2 regions of the Limosilactobacillus galli genome follow, and region 2 is predicted to be linked to the other one. Evidence: predicted binding sites of a transcription regulator. Region 2 holds the regulator's gene; the other holds the start of a gene.
The links. The regulator CtsR, encoded in region 2, represses protease genes until heat stress. The targets are predictions, from matches to a motif close to TTGGTCAAAAAAGGTCAAANA.
Positions count from the first base shown of each region.

Region 1: a site for CtsR is predicted at 2,523-2,543, ahead of QOS10_RS08280 (ATP-dependent Clp protease ATP-binding subunit). Genes of this name have one in related genera too.

Region 1 covers NZ_CANCWK010000050.1:4,741-9,170, reverse strand. Annotated here, with positions in the region: gene QOS10_RS08285 (ECF transporter S component) at 1-155, shown strand, start outside; gene QOS10_RS08280 (ATP-dependent Clp protease ATP-binding subunit) at 260-2,476, opposite strand; gene QOS10_RS08275 (hypothetical protein) at 2,729-2,908, shown strand; gene QOS10_RS08270 (phosphocarrier protein HPr) at 3,051-3,317, shown strand; gene ptsP (phosphoenolpyruvate--protein phosphotransferase) at 3,317-4,430, shown strand, end outside.
Region 2 covers NZ_CANCWK010000042.1:10,720-15,149, forward strand. Annotated here, with positions in the region: gene QOS10_RS07745 (matrixin family metalloprotease) at 1-244, shown strand, start outside; gene adhP (alcohol dehydrogenase AdhP) at 474-1,496, shown strand; gene QOS10_RS07755 (CtsR family transcriptional regulator) at 1,639-2,106, shown strand; gene QOS10_RS07760 (ATP-dependent Clp protease ATP-binding subunit) at 2,120-4,430, shown strand, end outside.

The DNA of each region.
Region 1 (4,430 bases), on a different contig from region 2:
TGGCCCACGCTTACGGGGTGAACGTTAGCCACCTTTTACCGGCCCTGTTGGCGATCATGGCGACCAATGGCCTGGCGGAGCTTCTCCTGGCCGTCATCATCGTGCCGCTGATCGCGTTGCCGGTACTGGAGGTTCGGCGCCGCTTGGGACAATAACAAATAAAGATATCATCCATAATAAAAACCCGTTCGGAATATCATTGTACGTATTCCGGACGGGTTATCTATTTATTAGGGGACCGGTGTTGCGGGTTCTTTATTTAGTCTTCTTGCTTGTTAACGTCGCTGGTAGTGGCAGGAGCCGTAGCTGCAGTTACGGTGATGTTGCCATCGTCGTCGAGCTTAGCGACTAACTGCTTGACGTCATTGTGGTCAAGTACGTAGTCGGCGATCCGGTCTTCAATCTGTTCCTGGATGACCCGGCGCAGTGGACGAGCACCCATCTTTGGATCGAAGCCGAGGTCGACCAGCTTGGCTTCGACGTCTTCTGGGACATCGATGTGGAGGCCACGATCGTTGAGCATCGTGTTGACGTCGTTGATCATCAAGTTGACGATCTTCATCAGGTCGTCCTTGGTGAGGGCGTTGAACTGAACGATGTCGTCGAACCGGTTAAGAAATTCCGGCTTGAAGTAGTTGGTCAGCTTGTCAATGATGGAGTGGGTATTGCCACTGGCTTCGGCACCGAAACCAACACTGGCAACGGCATCCCCAGTCCCAGCATTAGACGTCATGATGATGATCGTGTCCTTGAAGGAAACGGTCCGACCTTGTGAATCGGTCAGGCGACCGTCATCGAGGATCTGCAGGAACATGTGCATAACATCTGGGTGGGCCTTTTCAACTTCATCGAGCAGGATCAGGCTGTATGGGTGCCGCCGAACTTGTTCGGTTAATTGACCGGCTTCCTCGTAACCAACGTAACCAGGAGCAGCCCCGATTAGCTTAGAAGTCGATGTCTTATCCATGTATTCGGACATGTCGAACCGGATCATAGCATCCTTGGAACCGAAGAGCTGCTTAGCAAGCTGCTTAGCGGTTTCGGTCTTACCGACACCAGTTGGGCCGACGAAGAGGAAGGAACCAATTGGCCGACCAGACTTATTCAGCCCAATCCGGTTCCGCCGAATGGCCCGGGCAATCTTATCAACCGCCTCGTTTTGGCCGATGACGTGTTCCTCAAGCTTCTTGTCGAGGTCCCGCAGCTGGTGTTCTTCTTGCTTCTGCAGGTCGCCGACAGGGATGTTGGTCTTCTCTTCGACAATCTTTTGCATGTCAGCAACCGTAACCGTAGCGGAGTCCTCAGTGTGGTTTTCTTCCGCTGCCTTCTTGGCCTTCTCCAGCTTAGTAACTTGGTCACGGTAGAAGGCGGCCTTTTCGTAGTCTTGGTTGTCAACAGCTTGCTGCTTGTGGGCTTCAGCCGTGTGGATCTCATTTTCAATCGTGTTTGGATCAGCCGTCTTCAGAGTGAGGTTCTTCCGGGAACCAGCTTCATCGAGCAGGTCGATCGCCTTGTCCGGCAGGAACCGGTCCTGGATGTAACGGTCAGAGAGCTTAGCAGCGGCCACGATGGCGTCATCCGTGTACTTAACGTGGTGGTAATCTTGGTAACGACCCTTGATCCCGTTAAGAATCTTGATGGTTTCCTCGACGGATGGTTCGTCAACCTCGACTGGTTGGAACCGCCGAGCGAGGGCCGCATCCTTTTCGATCTTCCGGTATTCATTAAGGGTCGTGGCCCCGATGAGTTGGAAGTCACCACGAGCAAGGGCTGGCTTCAAGACGTTACCGGCGTCCATGCCGCCCTCGGCATTACCGGCCCCCATGATTTCGTGGATTTCGTCAATGAAGAGGATGATGTTCTGGTTCTTCTGCACTTCCTGCATCAATTGCTGCATCCGCTTTTCGAATTGGCCACGGATTCCCGTGCCTTGAACCAGGGAAACGACGTCGAGCCGAATGATTTCCTTGTTGGCCAGCTTTTCTGGCACTTCACCAGAGACGATGGCCTGGGCGAGACCTTCGACAACGGCCGTCTTACCAACCCCGGCTTCACCGATCAGGACCGGGTTGTTCTTGGTCCGCCGGTTGAGGATTTCGATGACCCGCTTGATCTCGTTGTCCCGACCGATCACGGGGTCGATCTTGCCTTGCCGGGCCATGTCGGTGAGGTTGATCCCGTATTGACCGAGAACTCCCTTGCCGCCGCGCCGGCCGCCTTGACGTTGGCCCTGGGCACCGGCTGCTTGACCGTTGCCGGCAGCTTGGCTTTGCATGTTGTTCATTGCGTTCATGAAGTCTTCGAGGCTTCCAAAATTGAAGTTATTCATTCCGTTCCCCCCGTTCATCATATTGGTTTGAAGGTTTTGTAATTTTTGATAGCAATCTTGACAGAGGTCGATTTGAACCCGCTGACCGTTAAAGTTCATCTGTGGGTGAATCGTCGCGGGATTTTGATGACAATTTTGACAGAGCATCTAATAAAATACCTCCTTAAAAAGTATGGGTGAAAGGTCTGAATTTTCTTTGACCTTTCTTGACCATTGATTACATTATACTTACTTTTAGTCGTAAAGCAAGTCAGAAGTGCTGACCTGCGAAAATCATAAAGACTTGGCGGTGTAAGCAACGGTTAAATACCTATTTAGATTTTAGCACTCTTTATATTGGAATGCTAAAATGAGTGATCCAGCTTTAATTTATGTTAAAATTTTGATGGAGGTAATAATATGGAAAACTTTGAACAGCAACTCGACGACCTGCGTGCCGGCAAGATCGACCACTTCGAGATTACCCCGGAGAACTTCCAGGAGTTCCAGCGGGTCTTCCACGCCTATCCGTACCGGACCCAGATCGAAGGCAAGGCCAATATCGGTGGGAAGATTACCTATCATTTGCGGGAACGTTAAGGAATTCGCTAAAAGGTCGAGTTTAATTTTCCGTGATCTTGTATTTAACGCTTACAATTGCTAAAATATACGTATCGAGGTGTATCAGAGGTGTATGGCCGCTGATAATTAAGTAAATCTGCTCGAAGGAGACTGATTAAGTATGGAAAAACGTGACTTTACAATTACTGCTGAGACTGGTATTCACGCACGTCCAGCAACGATTTTGGTACAAACTGCATCCAAGTACAACTCAGATGTAACCCTGTCCTACGAGGGCAAGAGCGTTAACCTGAAGTCCATCATGGGTGTTATGTCTCTTGGTGTTGGCCAAAACGCTGACGTTACCATCACGGCTAACGGTGACGACGAGAAGGAAGCCTTAGACGCCGTTGCTGAAACGATGAAGAAGGAAGAATTGACTGACTAATGTCTTTACTACTAGATGGGTTGGCAGCGAGTAGCGGAATTGCCATCGCTCCTGCTTACCTATTAGTAGGGCCAGATCTATCCATTAAGAAACAGCATATTGCTGACAAGAATCATGAAGTCGCTCGGCTTCGTGATTCTTTTGCTTTAACCACCAAAGAGCTGCAGGCTATCCGGCAGCGGGCTCATCAAGACCTTGGCCACCAGGCGGTCGCGGTGGTGGATGCCCAGCTGGCAATGGTGAATGATCCCGTCCTCCTAACAACAATTGAGCGTTTAATCGATAAACATTCTTATACGGCCGAGTGGGGAGTCAAATTAGCGACTGATAACTATCTGGCACTTTTTGAGCGCAATAATGATGACTACTTGAACTCCCGGATTCTGGCCGTCCGTGACGTCTACAAGCGGGTTATCAGCCACCTGCTGGGCGTCAAACTCCCAGATCCGGGAGCCCTGGACCACCGGGCAATCCTGGTAGCGCCGAACATTACGCCGACTGATATGGCCCAGCTGGATCGCCGCTATGTAGTGGGCCTGGTGACGGATTCTGGGGGCCGGACTTCTCATTTTTCGATCATGTCTAAGACCCTGGCCCTGCCTGTGGTTGTCGGTACCAATACGGCTACCAAGAAGATCAAGACTGGTGACCTGCTGATCGTTGACGGGATTCACGGCAAGGTGATTGTCAACCCGACCGAGCAGCAGCTGGAGCATTATCGGTTGTTAGCGGGGGAGTTTGCCCGCGAACAACAGGCCTGGGGAGCTCTTCGCGACCAGCACACTGCTAGCCAGGATGGCCGTAAGTACGAGGTGGCGGCTAACGTCGGTGCCCTGAGTGATATTGCCATCGCGCGGGACCACGGTGCTGAGGGAATTGGTCTCCTGCGGACTGAATTTTTGTACATGAACCAGACGGAACTGCCCAGTGAAGAGAAACAGTTCAACGCTTACCGCCAGTTTGTCAGTGGCATGGATCAGCAACGGGTGGTGGCGCGGACCCTCGACATCGGCGGTGACAAGCGACTTGGGATGCTTAAGCTGCCCCGGGAGGAGAATCCCTACCTGGGCTTTCGGGCCATTCGAATTGGCCTGGCCGAGCCGACAATCCTGC
Region 2 (4,430 bases):
AGAATATAACCCGGACACCCACGCGCTAATTCGAGCCCGCTCAACCCTGGATGCCGGACAGCTGGACTATACCAACCGGACTTTCCGAACGGAGATTGCCGAGCATGAACTGGGGCATGCGCTTGGCCTGGCCCATGCGCCGGAGTACATGCACAGTGTCATGATTCCCCGCAATGTCAAGACCGGGATCACCAAGGATGATCGGGCAACGGTTCGCCTCCTGTATGATAGACACCGGGAGTAATTGTGATTGCTTCACAATCTTGTTACTTTTAGTTAGCAATATAATTTAATTTTATGATTGGTTTGCCCTCAGTCAATCCAGCAGTAGCGCTGTCATTGCTAATTTAATGGTAATTGGTTCACTTGATGCGATGAAAAACTTATGGAATAGCCTTTAAAAACAGGGATGGTTCTGCTATTATAACAATTGTGAAAAGTAGAACATGTCTTTGAAAGGGAGAATTTACCTTATGAAAGCTGCTGTTATTAATGATCCAGTAGATGGATACGTTACTGTTAAGGATGTTAAGCTTCGTGATCTCAAGCCAGGTGAAGCTTTAGTTGACATGGAATACTGTGGTCTTTGCCACACCGACCTGCACGTTGCTGCCGGTGACTTCGGCAAGAAGCCGGGCCGGATTATCGGTCACGAAGGTGTCGGCCGTGTATCCAAGGTTGCCCCTGGCGTTACCTCTCTGAAGGTTGGGGACCGGGTATCAATCGCTTGGTTCTTCAAGGGCTGTGGCCACTGTGAATACTGCCTGACTGGCCGGGAAACTCTTTGCCGTAACGTCCTGAACGCTGGTTACACCGCTGATGGTGCGATGGCTCAACAATGCATCGTTCCAGCTGACTACGCTGTTAAGGTTCCAGAAGGTCTGGACCCAGTTGAAGCAACTTCTTTGACCTGTGCCGGTGTTACGATGTACAAGGCACTGAAGGTTGCTGACATCAAGCCTGGTCAATGGGTATCAATCGTTGGTGCCGGTGGTCTTGGTAACCTCGGTATCCAATTTGCTCACAACGTCTTCGGCGCTCACGTTATCGCCGTTGATGGTAACCCTGACAAGCTGCAAGCTGCTAAGGAAAACGGTGCTGAAATTGTTATCAACCGTCATGATGGTGACGTTGACGAACAAATCCAAAAGAAGGTTGGCGGTGTTCACGCCGCAGTTGTTACTGCCGTTACGACTGCTGCCTTTGACCAAGCCGTTAACTCCCTGCGTCCAGATGGCCGCTTAGTTGCCGTTGCCCTTCCACAAGGTGACATGAAGCTGAACATTGCCAAGACGGTTCTGGATGGGATCATCGTTGCCGGTTCACTGGTTGGTACTCGTCAAGACTTGGCAGAATGCTTCCAATTCGGTGCTGAAGGCAAGGTTCACCCAATCGTTCGCACTCGTAAGCTTTCTGAAATCAATGACATGATCCAAGAACTGAAGGATAACAAGGTTGTTGGTCGGAACGTTGTTGACTTCAGCCTTGAAGACTAATTGAATTTAAGTTAATAAATTAAGAGCTATAGGAGATTAAGTTTTCCTATAGCCCTTTTTTCGTAGGACGTTGGACGGGCAGAAACGGGGAAAATATGGTAAAATAATGGTCAAGATTAGTCAGATGATGGAGGGCGATGAAATGGAGAACCGAAGTATTTCGGATATTATCGAAGCATATCTCAAAGAAATCTTTGGTGATGACACCCAGATCGAGATCCGCCGTTCTGAAATTGCTGATCATTTTAACGTTGTTCCATCACAAATCAATTATGTGATCAAGACCCGGTTCACCATTCAGAATGGTTACCTCGTCCAGAGCAAGCGGGGCGGTGGCGGCTACATCCGCATTGAGCGAGTTAATTTACTTGCCGACGTAGATGTGCTAAACTCACTGGTCCAAGCAATTGGCGATTCAATTCGTGAACGGGAAGCGTTCGCGATTATAGAAACGCTCTACAACGAGAAAGTGATTTCGCGACGCGAGGGCGATTTGATGCTGGTGGCACTATCGAAGCAGACTTTAGCAGTTGATGATACCAATATGGAGAATAAACTCCGCGCACGGATTTTAGTTTCGTTTCTTAATCGATTACGGTATGAAAGTTAGAGGTTGATTGCAGATGGATAACATGTTTACACCTAGCGCTAAGCACGTTTTAGCAATTGCTCATGAACAGGCAAAATACTTTAAGCACCAAGCGGTGGGGACTGAGCACCTCCTATTGGCCCTGTCGATGGACAAGGACGGGATTGCCAATAAGATCTTTGAGCAGTTCTCAATCACCAGCGATGATATTCGTGAAGAGATCGAGCGGCTGATCGGCTACGGAACCATGGATGATCTCGGCCCCGCCGACTACCTGCCGTACTCACCGAAAGCTAAGCAGGTTTTGGCATTGGCCGGACGGGAGGCTCAACAGATGCATGCCCTGAAGATTGGGACCGAGCACCTGTTGCTGGCCCTGATCGCGGACGAAGGAGTCCTTTCGTCGCGGATTCTGTACAGCCTGGACGTCCTGCCGCGGCAGGTCCGGAAGGTAACACTGCGGCGGCTCGGTATTTCCGAGAGCCAGGTCCAGCGCCGTGCCAGCCAAGACGGTAACAATAACCAGGCGGCGGGAACCCCAACCCTGGACAAGCTTGCCCGTGACATGACGCAGCTTGCCCGGACCAAGCGCCTCGATCCAGTTGTCGGCCGGGACAAGGAGATCAAGCGGGTTATCCAGATCCTGAGTCGGCGGACGAAGAACAACCCCGTCCTGATCGGGGAACCCGGGGTTGGTAAGACAGCGATCGTCGAGGGACTGGCCCAGCAGATGGTCGCGGGGACCGTTCCAGAAGAGCTGGCCAACAAGCGGCTGATGGTCCTCGACATGGGCTCCCTGGTTGCTGGCACTAAGTACCGTGGTGAATTTGAAAACCGGTTGAAGAAGGTTATTGAGGAGATCCAAAATGATGGGCACGTCATCCTCTTCATTGATGAACTGCACACCCTGATCGGTGCCGGTGGGGCCGAGGGGGCCATCGATGCTTCCAACATTCTGAAGCCGGCCCTGGCCCGAGGCGAACTGCAGACGATCGGGGCGACTACCCTGGACGAGTACCAGAAGCATATCGAATCCGATGCGGCCCTGGAACGGCGGTTTGCTACCGTTCAGGTGGATGAGCCGACGCCAGAGGTTGCTCTCCACATTCTGAAGGGCTTGCGGCCAAAGTACGAGGAACACCACCACGTTAAGATTACGGATGATGCCCTGGAACAAGCGGTCAAGCTTTCTTCCCGTTATATTTCTGATCGTTTCCTGCCGGATAAGGCCATTGACCTGATGGATGAGTCGGCAGCCATGGTCCGGATCGACGCCGAAGAGAAGAAAGACCGGCAGCCATCACTTGAGAGCAAGCTGGATGACCTGCGCACTGCCAAGGAAACGGCCATTGAGAACCAGAACTTTGATCGGGCTGCTCAGCTCCGCCGGGATGAACTGACGTTGAAGGCGGAACTCGACCGGCAGAAGAAAGAGCTGGCACACCGTTCAGCAGAAAAGGGCGGCTACCGCCTGAAAGTTACCGGTGAAGATGTTGCTAAGGTTGTGGCTGAATGGACAGGTATTCCGTTGACGCAGCTGAAGAAGAGCGAGAGTGAACGGCTGGTCAACCTTGAACGGGTTCTTCACCGGCGGGTGATCGGCCAGGACGAAGCTGTTAGTGCCGTGGCTAAGGCTATCCGGCGGGCTCGCAGCGGCCTTAAGGATCCCAACCGGCCAATCGGTTCCTTCATGTTCTTGGGGCCAACCGGGGTCGGAAAGACTGAATTAGCCAAGGCGCTGGCCGAGGCCATGTTTGGCTCGGAAGACAACATGATCCGGATCGATATGTCCGAGTACATGGAGAAGTACAGTACCAGCCGACTGATTGGTGCCGCGCCAGGCTACGTGGGTTACGACGAAGGGGGCCAGCTGACCGAAAAGGTTCGTCAGCACCCGTACTCCGTTGTACTCTTGGATGAAGCCGAGAAGGCCCACCCAGACGTCTTCAACCTCTTGCTGCAGGTCTTGGATGATGGCTATCTGACCGACGCCAAGGGCCGTAAGGTGGACTTCCGGAACACGATCATTATCATGACTTCCAATCTGGGGGCAACTCAGCTTCAGGATGAAAAAGAAGTCGGCTTTGGCGCCAAGGATATGAGCCACGATTACAATGCCATGGCCGCGGCTATCCGGCAGCAGTTGAAGTTGCACTTCCGGCCAGAATTCCTCAACCGGATTGATGAAACCATCATCTTCCACTCGCTTAACAAGAAGGAACTACACCAGATTGTTAAGCTGATGGCCAAGTCCTTGACTTCCCGGATTGCCGAGCAGGGGATCAACCTGAAGCTTACGCCAGCGGCAATTGACGAGATTGCCAAGGTCGGTTATGATCCAGCTT